One region of the Nakamurella sp. A5-74 genome, then DNA from elsewhere that is predicted to be linked to it. Evidence: riboswitches for the same ligand, from Rfam matches in the RefSeq annotation. Region 1 holds a riboswitch; each other region holds the start of a gene.

Region 1 (3,695 bases):
ACGACCTCCATCTCGTGGGTGATGATGACGACGGTGACGCCCAGCTCGGCGTTGATCCGGCGCAGCAGCGCCAGCACGTCCCTGGTCGTCTCGGGATCCAGCGCGCTGGTGGACTCGTCGGCCAGCAGGATCTGCGGGCCGGTCGCCAGCGCCCTGGCGATACCGACGCGTTGCCGCTGGCCGCCGGAGAGTTGGTCCGGGTACGTCCAGGCCTTGTCCGTCAGACCCACGAACGACAACAGCTCGGCCGCGCGCTTCTCGCGCCGCTCCTTCGACCAGCCGGCGATGCGCAGCGGGTAGGTGATGTTTCCGACGACGGTGCGCGACCGGAACAGGTTGAACTGCTGGAAGATCATCCCGATGCCGGCCCTGATCGGCCGCAGCGCACGCTCGGACAGGCCGGCGATCTCGGTCCCGTCGATGACGATCGAGCCCGTGGTCGGATGCTCGAGTCCGTTGATCAGCCGCACCAGGGTGCTCTTGCCGGCGCCGGAATAGCCGATGACGGCGTGGATCTCGCCGCGGTCGATGACGAGGTCGACGTCCCGCACCGCCACGACATCAGCGCCGCCGCGGGTGGCGAAGACCTTGCTGACCCCGCGAAAGGTGATGTGTGCGTTCATGTTCCTCGTCTCATGGTGTTGATTCGGTAACGCGGATCGAGCGACGGCTGGGATGAGACCGGCTGTGACACGACGGGATCTCGACGCGCTCGTTCCTCGCTTGCTCGATCACCGGAAGTTCTCGGCGGTCGAGCGAGGAACAAGTCGAAACCCGTCGATGAAAGATGGGATCTCGTCGCGCTCGTTCACCGCTTGCTCGATCACCGGAAAGGCCGGTGGTCGAGCGAGGAACGGGTCGAGACCTCCGAAATCCATCGATCAGCCGGCTTCCTTCACGGTGCCCTCGAGCTGCGTCAGGATTCCCTGCAACTCCGATGCCGGGCGCTGGACGATGATCGCGGTGTTCTTGGACTGCGCCTTCACTGCGTCGATCACGGCACTCTGGTGGTAGAGCTCGACGATGCGCAGGTAGGTGGGGTTGTCCTTGTCCTCGCTGCGGGCGACGAACGCATTGATGTACGGCTCCGCGGCCGGCTTGCTCGGATCGTCGGAGTAGAGAGCGGACGTCGGATCGATCTTCGCGTCGAGCACGAAGTTGTTGTTGATGATGGCGCCGTCCACGGAGGGCAACGAGGCCACCGTCTGCGCCGCGTCCACCGGGGTGACCGTGACCTTGGATTCCGCCGGGTCGATCTCCGCCGGGGTCGACAGCACCGAGCCGCCGCCCTTGAGTGAGATCAGACCGGCCTGCTGCAGCACCAACAGCGCCCTGGCCTGGTTGGTGGCGTCGTTCGGGATGGCGATCTTGCCGCCCCGCGGGATCTGGTCCAACGACGTGTGCTTCTTGCTGTAGAGCGACAGGGGGACCACGACGGTGGACCCGATGGGCACCAGCGTCTGCGAGTCCGCTACGTCGTAGTTCGCCAGATACAGCAAGTGCTGGAACAGGTTCAGGTCGACCTGCTTCTGTGCGAGTGCCGGATTCGCCTGGGTGTAGTCGGAGAAGTTGACCAGCTGGATGTCGATGTTCTCCCTGGCGGCCGCTGCCTTGAGCGGAGCCCAGTAGTCGGCGCTCTCCTCGGTGGTGCCGATCCGGACCACCGTCGATCCGGAGGCGGCCGAGTCGGTCTTGCGGAGGGTGAAGAACAGGGTGGCAGCGATCGCGATGACGATCACCAGCGCGCCGGCGAACCAAACCGTGCGGTTGCCGGCTCGGCCGGGCCGCTGCGGCAGAGCGACGTCGGCGGCGTCGTTCCGATCGTTGGTGTCGGACGGCGGGACAGGGGTTTCGGACATGATGGTGCCTTTCGGGTGGCCGGCGACACTGGTGCCGGCGGCAGGGGTCAGCGAGGGGAGTTGCGGAGATGGGCACGGCTGGAGCCGAGGCGCAGATCAGCGCTCAGCGGGCCGACTGTTGCCGGTCAGGGGCCGGTGGCTCCGCATTCGAAGGGTGACAGGTGCGCGAACAGCACCGTGCGCAGGTCGAGCGACATTCCGGGATGCATCGTGTCCTCGGGAACTTCGGGCCCATGGCGGGCAGGGTGCTTGCCGCGACGGGTTCGTCGTGGCCGGGTCGTCACCTGGAGCACCCCGCCACCGATGTGAGGGTTGCCGTCCGACCAGCCAGGGCTTCACGTCGGATCTCGTGACCTGCCACCACGGTAGGGATCGGCGTTGATCGGTGTCAAACCCTCCAGCGTGACGGTGCTCACCCTGTCGGATCGGCTGTCGATCAGGAACCTGTTGCACCACACCGAGTCTGCGAGGTTCAGCTACCTGCGGTCGTGACCTGCCCGACATCACCGACCGGGTCCGCCCGACCAGCCGCCGTCGGGAGTCACGGTGGTTTGCGGCAACAGCCCGAGCCGACGGGCAACCTCCGATCTACTTCTCCACGCCGTTGGGCCTGCCGTACGTGCTCGAGGAGCTGGTGCCGCTGTTGGTGACTGCGACGTGGCCCCGGCGCCGAAACTACGAAATCACCCCTCCCACGGCTCGAAAAGGGGAGACAACACCGTTTCGGCGCGGATACTCGGGCGGACCACACCTGTGCGGGATCCGACCGGAGGGAACCGACATGTACTTCGTCGCCGGCGTGCTCGCCGCACTGGCAGCTGCCCTGCACGTCTACATCTGGGTACTCGAGTCGCTGCTGTGGACCGCGCCGAAGACCCGCAAGACGTTCGGGACGTCGCACGACGAGGCGGTCGCCACGAAGGAGATGGCCTACAACCAGGGCTTCTACAACTTGTTCCTGGCGATCGTCAGCCTCGCCGGGGTGATCGGCCTCGTTGCCGATGAGCGTGGGGTCGGCGCCGCGCTCGTGTTCGCAGGCTGCGGCTCGATGGTCGCGGCCGGCTTGGTGCTGCTGCTGTCCTCCCGCGACAAGGCCCGCGCAGCGATCACCCAGTTGACGCTTCCCCTGCTGGCGGTCCTCGCGCTGCTCGTCGCGATCCTCTGAGTTGCTGCGGCAGCCGCCGTGTGGCAGGACTGCGGTGCGTCCTGCGGGATGATCTCCTGAGCAGTCACGTCCACCGAGGAGAGAATGCATGACGACGCACGCCGGGTCGGACCCGGAACTCCAGGCGGCGCGTCGGCGCACCTTCGCCGTCATCAGTCACCCCGATGCCGGGAAGTCGACGCTCACCGAGGCGCTCGCCCTGCACGCCCGCGCCATCACCAGCGCCGGCGCCGTGCACGGCAAGGGCGACCGGCGCGGCGTGGTGTCGGACTGGATGGACATGGAGAAGGAGCGCGGCATCTCCATCACCTCAGCCGCGCTGCAGTTCGACTACAACGGCACCGTGATCAACCTGGTCGACACCCCCGGTCACGCCGACTTCTCCGAGGACACCTTCCGGGTGCTGAGTGCCGTCGACTCGGCCGTCATGCTGCTGGACGCTGCCAAGGGCCTGGAGCCGCAGACGCTCAAGCTGTTCGAGGTCTGCCGGCAGCGCGGGTTGCCCGTCATCACATTCATCAACAAGTGGGACCGGCCGGGGCTGGACGCATTGGCGCTGTGCGACCAGCTGAGCGAACGGATCGGTCTGCAGCCGATGCCGGTGACCTGGCCGGTCGGCATCGCGGGTGAGTTCGCCGGCGTCCGCGACTGCCGGGACTCGACCTTCGTCC
Region 2 (3,695 bases), 1.7 Mb from region 1:
TCGTCAGCCGGATCAGCGATCGTGGACGGCCGGGAGTGCGCTCCGCCGGCCGGAGCGACGGCACGCCACCAGTCGTCCCGGGGCACGTCGTCGGTCAGGTCCCAACGTTGACCTGGACGCGGGGTGCCGATCACCACCGGTCCACGGCCTGTCGCCTCGGGAGACTCTGCCGCGCCCCGGAGGAGACGCTCGATCGGCTCGTCCCAGGAGTGCAGCGCCAGGTCGAACGTCGCCCAGTGGATCGGCAGCAGAGCAGTGCCTCCGAGGTCACCGTGGGCGCGGAGCGCCTCTTCCGGGTTCATGTGGATGTCCTGCCAGGCGGGGTGGTACGCGCCGATCGGCAGGATGGTCAGGTCGAACGGGCCGAACAGGGCCCCGGTCCGACCGAACGACGGCGTGTAGCCGGTGTCGCCTCCGAAGAACACCCGGTGCCGGGGACCGGCGACTGCCCACGACGACCACAGGGTGGCATCGCGGCGCACGAAGCGGCCCGAGAAATGCCTGGCCTCGGTGCAGGTGAGCGTCACCCCGCCGACGCGGACTGCTGCATCCCAGTCCAACTCGTCGATCCGGTCGGCGGGAACGCCCCACCGGCGGAGGTGGGAGCCGATTCCCAGCGGGACGATGAACCGGCACGCGGTCCGCTGGGCCAGGTCACGGATCGTGCTGCTCTCCAGGTGGTCGTAGTGATCGTGCGAAATGACGACGGCGTCGACGGCTGGGAGCTCGGCCGCGGTGAGCGGCGCGCGATGCAGTCGCCGTGGACCGATCTGCGCTGAGGGCGAGACCCGTGATTCCACCACCGGGTCGAACAGGATCCTGGTCCCGTCGATCTCCACCAGCGCACTCGCGTGGCCGAGCCAGGTGACGGCAAGACCTTGGGTGCGGTCGCGGATCTCGGGGGTGACGACCTGGACCGGACCGATCGGCGACCCGACGGGCCCACGCCCACGGAACGATCGCAGGAGCCGCGGGACGTCGGCAGGGGTCAGCGTGTGGCTGCGCTGCCGGTTGTGGAAGCTGCGACCGCTGTGGTGATCGGACTCGTAGCGTCGTTCGTCAGCCGGGGCGGCGCTGTCGGACGGAAGAGAACTCAGCACGGCCCGGGTGGATGCGCCGAGCGCCTGCGGCAGCCCTCTGAAGGCGGCCCTGGCACGGGGGAGCAGGACGGCGACGGGGACCGCCACGACGGAGGCGAGGGCGACAGCCAGGACCTGCCGGGATCGGGGGGAGGAGCTCATCCATCCAGTGTGCCTTCGCGGGAAAGTGGCGTGCGCCACTGTGTCGATGGTGCCGATCTGCTTGCCCCCCAGGGCCGTGTGTCCTAGTCTTCGGTCAGGTCATGAGTTCCAGCGATCAGCTCCGGCTAGCTGGACGGCAACCCTCCTCCGCGGTGGGGTGCTCCGGATGAAGACCTGGCGGCACCCGATCAAGGTTTCCGCAAGCGCGAGCGGCCTTTCCGGCTGCTTCTGACGATGGGTCAGCAATGAGTGGAGTGAACCGCGAGACACGTGTGTGCTCGGTACAGCCGCGCACCCCGATGGTCTCGCGTCGACACGTCGATCTCGGTCGTCTGTCCAGCGCACTGTGTCGCAGCACCTTCGCCGCCCGCTGACGTTTCCCCCGACCGAACAGGGGCCATCAGCCGGTAGAGGCTCCGCCCTCTGATCTCCATCACCGCAGCGCCGCACCGACCGTCGGATGGACCTGTCCTTCCAGGCAAATCGAGATGCGCTGCGCGCCAGAACGATTGACCCGCATCGAGCGGAGATCGTCCTTTAGACAACACTTCCGAGGATCCTCGTGACCACTTCTCCCACCCTGCCACCCGCGCTCCGGCCGGGCGCCGAGTCCGCTCCACCTGCTCCACCCCCCGCTCCACCAGCAGTGTCCTTGAGCAAGGCGGTGGTCCCCCCGACAGCGAGCACGTCGCTGGACGAGCCTCGAGTCGTGCCGGTCCGTCATCCCTGGCGGTGGGTGGGGGTGGCCGTCGTGCTGGTGCTGCTCGCCCAGTTCGTGCACGGCCTGGCCACGAATCCCGGCTGGGACTGGGAGACCTTCGCCAAGTACTTCGCTGCCGAATCCATCCTGGCCGCGCTGTGGACCACCATCAAGCTGACCGTCTACGGCACGCTCCTCGGATTCGGGCTCGGCGTGGTGATCGCTGCCATGCGACTGTCGAAATCACCCTTCCTGCAGGTCATCTCGTGGGGGTACGTCTGGGCGTTCCGGTCGATCCCACTGATCGTGCAGCTGCTGTTCTGGTTCAACATCGCGTACCTGTACCAGACCCTGCAGTTCGGAGTGCCCTTCGGGCCGGGCTTCTTCAGTGTGAACACCAACGACCTGTTCGGCCCGCTCGGTGCTGCGGTCCTCGGATTGGCGCTGCACCAGGCCGCGTACGCGGCGGAGATCATCCGCGGCGGGATCGTGTCTGTCGATGCCGGACAGTTGGAAGCCGCTGCAGCACTGGGTATCCCGCGTCTACGGCAGTTCCGCCGCATCGTACTGCCGCAGGCGATGCGCTCGATCCTGCCGAACGCCGCCAACGAGGTGATCTCGTTGTTCAAGGGCACCTCCATCGTGTCGGTGATGGCGATCCCCGAGCTGTTCTACCAGGCCCAGGTGATCTACGGCCGCAACGGTCGTGTCGTCCCGCTGTTGATGGTGGCCACGGTCTGGTACATCATCCTGACGACCATCCTGTCGGTGGTGCAGTACTACGTCGAGCGGCACTATGCCAAGGGTGCAAGTCGCACCCTGCCGCCCACACCGTTGCAGCGGATCACCCGCGGTTGGGCTCGGGTACGGCGAGCAGCCGCCCATCCGCCGAGTCGCACCGGTACCCGTCCGGTCGCACCCGCGGGCGATGCCCGATGACCGCCGCCGTCGACTCGTCGACCAGGCCCATGGTCGAGATTCGCAGCGTGCACAAGGCTTTCGGCGATCTGGAAGTGTTGCGCGGCATCGACCTGGACATCCCCGCCGGGTCCGTGACGGTCATCCTCGGGCCGTCGGGGTCGGGCAAGTCGACCCTGCTGCGTTCGATCAACCATCTCGAGAAGCTCGACTCGGGATCGATCAGCGTCGACGGTTCGCTCATCGGGTACAAACCACGCCGTGGCCGGCTGTACGAGCTGCGGGAGAAGGAGATTCTCGAGCAGCGTTCGGAGATCGGGTTCGTCTTCCAGAACTTCAATCTCTTCGGGCATCTGACGGTCCTGGAGAACGTGGTAGAAGCGCCGATCTCCGCCCAAAGGCGCAAACGTTCCGAGGTGGAGGCACTGGCGCTCGAGCTGCTCGAGCGGGTCGGTGTGCGCGAGAAGGCGCACGACTATCCGCGCCGCCTGTCCGGTGGTCAGCAGCAGCGGGTGGCGATCGCCAGAGCACTGGCGCTGCAACCGAAGTTGATCCTCTTCGACGAGCCGACGAGTGCACTCGACCCGGAGCTGGTCGGCGAGGTGCTCGACGTGATCGTCGATCTCGCCAGGAGCGGTACGACCCTCGTGGTGGTCACCCACGAGATCGGATTCGCCCGCCAGGTGGCCGACACCGTCGTGTTCATCGACGAGGGCCGGATCATCGAGTCCGGCACTCCGTCCGCCGTGATCGACAACCCGCAGCACGAGCGCACCCGGGCCTTCATCTCCAAGGTGCTGTGATGCGTTCCCCCCTCACCTCCCGAATCCCCTTCC
Region 3 (3,695 bases), 760 kb from region 1:
GCTCACCGACGACATCGCCTCGACCGCGCTGTACTACCTGGACCGACCCACTTCGGCCCACCCCGCGCTGCCGAGCAACGACGACCTCGAGGTGACGGGCGCACCGATGGATCCCCTCACCTGAGCTGTCCTGACGGGATCTCGACGCGCTCGTTCCTCGCTTGCTCGATCACCGGAGAGTTCGATGACCGAGCGAACGAACGAGTCGAGATGTGTTGCCCGAGAACCGATCACGTCACGTCGGGATCTCGACGCGCTCGTTCCTCGCTTGCTCGGTCACCGGTGATCTCGGTGATCGAGCTGGGTCCACGCCGAGCGTCAGCGGGGTGGGGATGAGACGCGATCCGTTGCGCGAGAACCGATCACGTCACGTCGGGATCTCGACGCGCCCGTTCCGCGGCCCCGATCTCTGGCTGGTACTGCGAGGTCACAAGGAAGGGACGGCCTCTCGGATCCGGACGCTGAGGCAAGTCACGCACCCCTCGAGCTTGGTGAACTCGCCGATGTCCACCTCGGTCACGTCGATCCCCCGATCCCGCAGCAGCGCGGCGGATTCGGGGGCGTCGGAGCTCATCACGATCGCGTTCTCACCGATCACCACCACGTGGGAGCCACCCTCCTCCGGCATGGCGAGGAAGGTCGGATAGCGCTCGACCTCGTCCACCAGCGGCAGGTACCCGATGATCGTGCCGTCGGGCAGCGCGGTCACCGCGCTCTTGAGATGGAGCGCCTTCGTCAACGGGATCGCCACCACCGTCCATCCCCGCGGAGTGAGCCACTGGGTCAGCTGATCTGCGGCAGCCTGGTTCGTCGATGCGGTGAGCCCCACGTAGACGGTCCGTCCGACCTTGAGCACGTCACCGCCGTCCATCGCCGCCGGATCCTCCAGCCGCAACAGCGGGATTCCCAGCGATTCGACAACCGTTGCGGTGTCACGGATCTCCGGGTGGCGCTGCGGCCGGTTCGGGTTGGTGAGCACCGCGACGTCACCGAACATCACCACCGTGTCCTCGACGAACACCGAGTCCGGCAGCGCGTCGTCCGGCGGGACCTCGACGATCTGCCACCCCGACTGCTGCAGTACGGCGACATAGGCGGCCCATTGCCGGAGCGCCAGCTCCAGGTCGATCGGGGAGCGTTCGATGAACGTCACCATGCCGTCGGCGAGAGAGGTGGCAGGACGGCGCACCAGAGCGATCATCCGGGCAGCCTACGACGCGACCGGAGACCCGATTCCGGCGGCGGGTTGTCAGGATCGGGATCGGGGGTTATCGTCGGAAGCGCAATCCATCAAGACCGGCAGAGGGACAGGCCCGATGAAGCCGGGGCAGCCTCTCGTGGAGCAATCCACGAGAAAGGTGCCAAATCCTGCGGAGCTGTTTCTCGGGCCCCGGAAGATGGAGCGTGACGACGGGCCCTTCGGTGGCGTTCCGCCCTCACGTGAACCTCTCTCCGGCGTTCGCCGAAACTTCCCTCAGCAGGTTGGCAAGCCTGACTCCTGGGAAAGGCACGACATGACGCAGCAGGACTCCCCCGCCGCCTGTTCCGACACTCCTCGAGCCGTCTCGCAGCTGACGCGAGGCTTGCGCACCGGCATCGACTCGGACCCGGCGCAGGGCGCGATCATCCCGCCCCTCTACCTGTCGAGCAACTTCTCCTTCGCCGGTTTCGACGAGCCGCGCCAGTACGACTACACCCGCAGCGGCAACCCCACCCGGGACGTGCTCGCCGAGGCGCTGAGCACCCTCGAGGGTGGCGCCGGTGCCAGCATCACCTCGACCGGGATGAGCGCCATCACCTTGTGTGTCAACGCACTGCTGTGTCCCGGCGACACGATCGTCATCCCGCACGACTGCTACGGCGGAACCTGGCGACTGTTCGACACCCTCTCCTCGCGCGGCCAGTTCGAGTTGGTGACCGTCGATTTCGGCGACCAGGACGCGGTCAATGCGGCGCTCGAGGCCGGCCCGACGGTGGTCTGGTTGGAGACGCCGTCGAACCCGCTGCTGCGGGTCACCGACATCGAGCTGGTGACCAGGGCTGCGCATGCGGTCGGCGCCCTCGTCGTGGCCGACAACACCTTCCTGTCGCCGATCCTGCAGCGGCCCTTCGAGTTCGGGGTCGACCTCGTCGTGCATTCGACGACCAAGTACATCAACGGCCACAGCGACGTCGTGGGTGGCGCCGTGATCGCGAGGACCGGTGAGCTGGCCGAGCAGATCGCCTACTGGAGCAACGTGCTGGGCCTGTCCGGCAGCCCCTTCGACAGTTACCTGACGGTGCGTGGGCTGCGAACGCTGCACACCCGCATCCGGGCGCACCAGGAGAACGCGACGGCGATCGTCAATGCCATCGCGGCGCACCCCGCGGTGGGCTGCGTGTACTACCCCGGCCTCACCTCGCACCCGGGCCACGAGATCGCCGCCAAGCAGCAGGACGGGTTCGGCGCGATGTTCTCGATCGATCTGGCCGGTGGCGAGACGGCCGTCCGCGCCTTCCTGCAGGGCCTGCGGTGCTTCTCACTGGCCGAGTCGCTCGGCGGTACAGAGAGTCTCGTGGCCCACCCCGCCACCATGACCCATGCGTCGATGAGCGCCGAAGCGCGCGCGGTGGCAGGCATCGGTGCGGGTCTGCTGCGACTGTCGGTCGGGATCGAGCTGGCCCAGGATCTGGTGGCCGATGTGCTGGACGGCCTCGACCGGGCGCTCGCGGCAACCTGTCCGACCGGACCCACAGAGATCGCCGAGGAGCTGCCGGCCCCGGGACGGGTCCTCGCCCGGGTGAGCTGACGGGCAACGGAACGCACGTCCGCGTTTCCGACACGCGCAGGACGAGACCGGCCCCCGACGGGGCCGGTCTCGTCGTTCAGGGGGAGCGGTCGGGATCCCACTTCTTGCCACCGAGCTCGGAGGCGAGCAGCGTCATCGCAGCTTCCTCCGGGTCGTGGACAGAGGCTGGGGATGCAGCGGCGGCGGGATCTCCGTAGTCGTCGGGGATCTCGTCCTCGAACGCCGGATCATCCGGGTCCGGAGGCGCCTCGGGCATCGGCCAGTCGTCGGCGGCGGGGACCGCCTGTGCACGGCTTGAGCCGTTCGAGCGAGGGGCCGCACGCTGCGGTTCCTGGCTCCGGGCCGGAGTGGCCGGACGTGGCGCTGCCGCGCTGGACGGCCGGGAGTCGGGTCGCTGGCCGTTCGCAGCCTGCTGGTCCGAGCTGCAGTCGATCGCCCAGTCGACTCCCAGCACCTGGTGCAGAGCCGCGCGCAACGGCTCGGCGTTACCCGTCTCGACCACCCGCCTGGCCATCCCGGCGGTGGGCATCGACAACTTCAGGGTGCGCCCTTCGACTCCCGCGACGGTCGCCGACTCGAGCAGGATCTGGGTGGCCCGGCGGCGGCGCTGGACGTCCTTCAACACGTCCTGCCAGACCCGCCGGACATCCACGACGCCGATCTCGGCGCCACCGGCCCGCCGTGGCCCGCCCTCGGGGGGCGCTGCCGCGGGCTGCCGGTCCCGGTCGGCCTCGGCCGATCGGTCTCCGGGGTGCTCCGGCGTCGGGCGCTGCGGCTTCGCCGTCGGGGGCTGCCCGGTCTCCGAAGGTTCCGCGGCCGGACGGTCGACCGCAGGGGCGGCCTGCCGGGCGGCCGGCGGCTGAGCTGCCGGAAGTTGCGCCGCTTGAGGTCGGTCTTCTGCAGATT
Region 4 (3,695 bases), 500 kb from region 1:
CACTGGGAACCACTTTCCAACCGAATGCCATGACGGATCCTCCTGGTCGAGGCGATGCACGGACCACTGAGCGGCCACGCCGGTGCTGGTGCTGTGGCAACCGGCGACCGCCGGTGGGTTGCGCGAACGCTAGCGCTGCACTGAACCGGACGGGCGGGTGGAATCTGCCAGATTCGGCTGTCCGGCGTTGTGGAGTCCACGCATCGGCCGCGCGTGCAGTCGCACTCCGGCGCGAGCCGAACGGATCAGGCCTGCAGCACCGGCGCCAGCACGAGCGAGTCGCGGTGCGCTGCCTCCCCCACCGGCGAGAGATCGACCTGGTCCGCACCAGCGTCCAGGTACTCCTGCACACGACGCGCGATCGCACCCGTGTCGCCGTGGGCGGTGATCCCGTCGATCACCCTGTCGGACCGACCGTCGAGCTCCTCCGCGGTAAATCCACAGCGCAGCAGGTTCTGTCGATACCCGTTGACCTGCAACAGGAAATCCAGCATCGGGCGGAGTGCAGCCCGCCCCGACTCAGCGGTGCCGGTCAGTGCAACCGGCAGTGAGACCACGAGTGCCACTGCCTCGCCGAGCGCGGCCCGAGTGGTCCGCACCCAGTCGGCCGTGACGAGCAGCGGCACAGCTCCGAGTGCTCGCTCGGCAGCGAGTCGCAGCTTGACCGGGCCCAGCGCAGCCAGGATGCGGCGATCAGCAGGAACTCCCGCACGGTCCAGCGAATCCAGGAACGCGCCGAGCTTCGCCAGCGCCCGCGACTGTTGCGGTCCACCGAGACCCACGAGGAATCGACCGGGATGGTGCTGCTCGGCGAGCCGGTACACCCGGATCACCTCGTCGGGACCGAAGACGTCCAGCGGAATGATCCCCGTCGCGATCACCGCTCGCTCGGTCGCCTGCAGGAGCTCCAGCACGAGATCGAGGGAGTGCAGACTCCCGCCGGCGATCCACAGCGCGCCGTAGCCGGCGGTCGCCAACTGCTGTGCCCGCTCGCCGTGCCGACCGTCTGTCCCGATGTCGACCGTGACCCCGTGCGCACCCCCGATGTGCTGGGCGACGATGCGGGCAGGACGGGGTCCGGAGGCAGTCATACCCGGGACGTTAGAAGCTCAAGGCGACTTCAGGTCAAGCAGTGTCCGCGCCCGTACCGGGGCCCAGTTCGGCCTGCCGGAGCGCGAGGAGTTCGGTGACCATCTCGTCGAGCGACTCGCGCCGCACGTCGAGCTGGCCGAAGGCCGGCGCGGCCAGCACCGGTCGGTCCTCCGACGCCGCATAGGCCGCGACGTCCTGCAGGCTGTCGGCCACCAGATAGCCGTCGGCACCGGCATCGACGGCCCGCCCCACCGGGCCGGGCAGCTGGACTCCCCAGGACGGATCGGTGATCTCGGCGACGACCACCCGGGCCTGGGGGAACTGCTGCTTGAGGGCGCCGATGGTCTGCGGGCTGACGACGGGTGCGATCACCAGATCCGCCGAGCGCGGCGCAGCGCGGATGTCCAACACCAGGAATGAGGGGCCCATCCGCTGCGCGAGCTGTTCTCGGGCGTCCTTCGAGAGCGGAGCGGCGACGGCGACGACCTTCAGCTCGGCCGCCGGCTCACTGTGCACCTCCGGGACGGCGTGATCTGCCCGACCCCCACGTTCAGCCATGCCCCCATGGTGGCACGGCTCTCCTCGCTCGCCCGAGATGTCCGGTTGACAGCGGCTGCGTGTCGGCCATACCTTCCTCGCAGGTCATGAGTTCCGACGCGCAGCCCTGGCTGGTCGGACGGCAACCCTCACGGATGTGGCGGGGTGCCCCAGGTGAGGACCCGGCACGAGCCCCTCGTGCAAGCACACCCGTCCGCTGCGATGCGGCTCGTCAGGAAGACCGTTGACATGACTGCACCCACCCCCGACGCCGCGTCCGGGTTCGACACCCGGCAGATCCATGCGGGCGCCTCTCCCGATCGCAGCCACGGCTCCCGGATCCCGCCGATCCACCTCACCGCCGGGTACGTGTTCGACAGTCACCAGCAGGCGCACGAGCGGTTCACCGGTGACGACACCGGCTACAGCTACTCCCGGCTGGGCAACCCGACCGTCGGCGTCGTCGAGCAGCGACTGGCAGACCTCGAGGGCGGGACCGACGCGATCCTGCTCGCCTCGGGTGCTGCGGCGACGAACGTGGCCCTGCTCGCGCTACTGGGTGCGGGCGATCACTTCTTGTCCTCCAGGGCGCTGTACCAAGGCACGGCCAACCTGTTCACAGAGAACTTCGCCCGATTCGGGATCGAGGTCGAGTTCGTCGACCATCCGTCCGATCCCGACGACTGGGCGCGTCGGATCAGACCGACCACTCGCCTGTTGTTCGCGGAGCCCATTCCCAACCCCACCAATGATCTGATCGACCTGGAGCTGGTGGCGGGCGTCGCACACCACCACGGTCTGCCGTTCGTCGTCGACAACACCCTGGCCACGCCGTATCTGCTGCGCCCGCTCGAGTGGGGGGCCGACGTGGTGATCCACTCCGCCTCGAAGTTCCTCACCGGTCAGGGCGCGGCATTGTCCGGCGTGGTCGTCAGCGGCGAGAGCTTCGACTGGGCCGCAGTTCCTGCACTGTTCCCACACCTCAACTCACCGTCTGCAGCGTTGCACGGCAAGAGCTTCACGCAGGTGCACGGCCGACGGGCGTTCTCCGCGTATGCCCGTGACGTCGTCTCCGCCAGGACCGGCGCGACGGTCTCGCCGTTCAACGCGTTCCTGCTCCGGCAGGGCCTGGAGACGTTGTCGCTGCGGATGCGGCAGCACTCCCGCAACGCGCTCGCCGTGGCGCAGTGGCTCGACGACCGCTCCGAGGTGCTGTCGGTGGACCATCCGGGGTTGGCCTCGAACGCTTTCCACGCTCTCGCCCGGAAGTACTTGCCGGCCGGCCAGGGGTCGGTGTTCACCTTCACCGTGGCCGGCGGCGAGGCTGGTGCTGCCGCCATCATCGGTGCGCTGCAGGTTTTCTCGCACATGACTCACATCGGCGACGTCCGCTCGCTGGTGCTGCACCCGTCGTCCACCACGCACTGGCTGCTCGACGACGCCGAGCGCACCCGACTCGGCATCCACGCCGGCACCATCCGCGTCTCCGTCGGGACCGAGGATGCCCGAGATCTGTTGGACGATCTGCAGCAGGCGTTCGACTCCGTCGCGCTGACTGAGCTCGGAATCGTTCAGTGGCAGAGCTTTCCAACCACGGATGCCGCGTCCTCGGTGGCGTCCGCGCAGTTCGCCGAGGTCAGCGCCCCGTGACGCGGCTGCAGCACTTCGGCTGGTTCTTCAGCCGCGGATTCGGACCGCAGGCCTGGGGCCGGGACGACTACCGCTGGAACTACCGGTGGGAGCGCCCGGACATCTACCAGCAGTCGGTCCGGACACTCGAGCAGGCCGGGATGGACCTGGTGATCATCGAGGACGCACCGTCGATCGGTCATCCGGGGACACTCGACCTGCGGGTCCGCGCGGCGTACGGCGGTCCGAAGCACGACCCGTTGTTGTTGGCGCCCTATCTGTTGGCGGCCACCAGCCACATCGGAGTCGTGCCCACTGTCAACGCCGGCACCGTCCACCCCTACCCGGCGGCGCGGCAGTTCGCGACGTTGGCCCATCTGGCTGCCGGCCGGTTCGGGATCAACGTCGTCACCGATGTCGGCAGCGCCCACCACTAC

The links. A riboswitch is a leader RNA that binds a small molecule or an ion and turns the genes downstream of it on or off. The one in region 1 is predicted to bind S-adenosylmethionine.
Region 2: another riboswitch for S-adenosylmethionine. It lies ahead of ABLG96_RS08685 (putative leader peptide); the one in region 1 lies ahead of ABLG96_RS00760 (MetQ/NlpA family ABC transporter substrate-binding protein).
Region 3: another riboswitch for S-adenosylmethionine. It lies ahead of metB (cystathionine gamma-synthase); the one in region 1 lies ahead of ABLG96_RS00760 (MetQ/NlpA family ABC transporter substrate-binding protein).
Region 4: another riboswitch for S-adenosylmethionine. It lies ahead of ABLG96_RS20205 (PLP-dependent transferase); the one in region 1 lies ahead of ABLG96_RS00760 (MetQ/NlpA family ABC transporter substrate-binding protein).

Annotation. Positions count from the first base shown of each region.
Region 1 covers NZ_CP159218.1:153,191-156,885, reverse strand. Annotated here, with positions in the region: gene ABLG96_RS00765 (methionine ABC transporter ATP-binding protein) at 1-623, opposite strand, end outside; gene ABLG96_RS00760 (MetQ/NlpA family ABC transporter substrate-binding protein) at 882-1,859, opposite strand; SAM riboswitch class IV at 2,100-2,214, opposite strand; gene ABLG96_RS00755 (DUF1304 domain-containing protein) at 2,641-3,024, shown strand; gene ABLG96_RS00750 (peptide chain release factor 3) at 3,113-3,695, shown strand, end outside.
Region 2 covers NZ_CP159218.1:1,881,930-1,885,624, forward strand. Annotated here, with positions in the region: gene ABLG96_RS08680 (MBL fold metallo-hydrolase) at 1-1,241, opposite strand, end outside; SAM riboswitch class IV at 1,339-1,453, shown strand; gene ABLG96_RS08685 (putative leader peptide) at 1,541-1,615, shown strand; gene ABLG96_RS08690 (amino acid ABC transporter permease) at 1,906-2,880, shown strand; gene ABLG96_RS08695 (amino acid ABC transporter ATP-binding protein) at 2,877-3,662, shown strand.
Region 3 covers NZ_CP159218.1:909,821-913,515, reverse strand. Annotated here, with positions in the region: gene ABLG96_RS04135 (hypothetical protein) at 1-124, shown strand, start outside; gene ddaH (dimethylargininase) at 428-1,201, opposite strand; SAM riboswitch class I at 1,285-1,404, shown strand; gene metB (cystathionine gamma-synthase) at 1,515-2,789, shown strand; gene ABLG96_RS04120 (DNA polymerase III subunit gamma and tau) at 2,866-3,695, opposite strand, start outside.
Region 4 covers NZ_CP159218.1:4,399,033-4,402,727, forward strand. Annotated here, with positions in the region: gene ABLG96_RS20190 (solute carrier family 23 protein) at 1-31, opposite strand, end outside; gene ABLG96_RS20195 (TIGR03620 family F420-dependent LLM class oxidoreductase) at 246-1,091, opposite strand; gene ABLG96_RS20200 (hypothetical protein) at 1,126-1,650, opposite strand; SAM riboswitch class IV at 1,733-1,842, shown strand; gene ABLG96_RS20205 (PLP-dependent transferase) at 1,879-3,279, shown strand; gene ABLG96_RS20210 (LLM class flavin-dependent oxidoreductase) at 3,276-3,695, shown strand, end outside.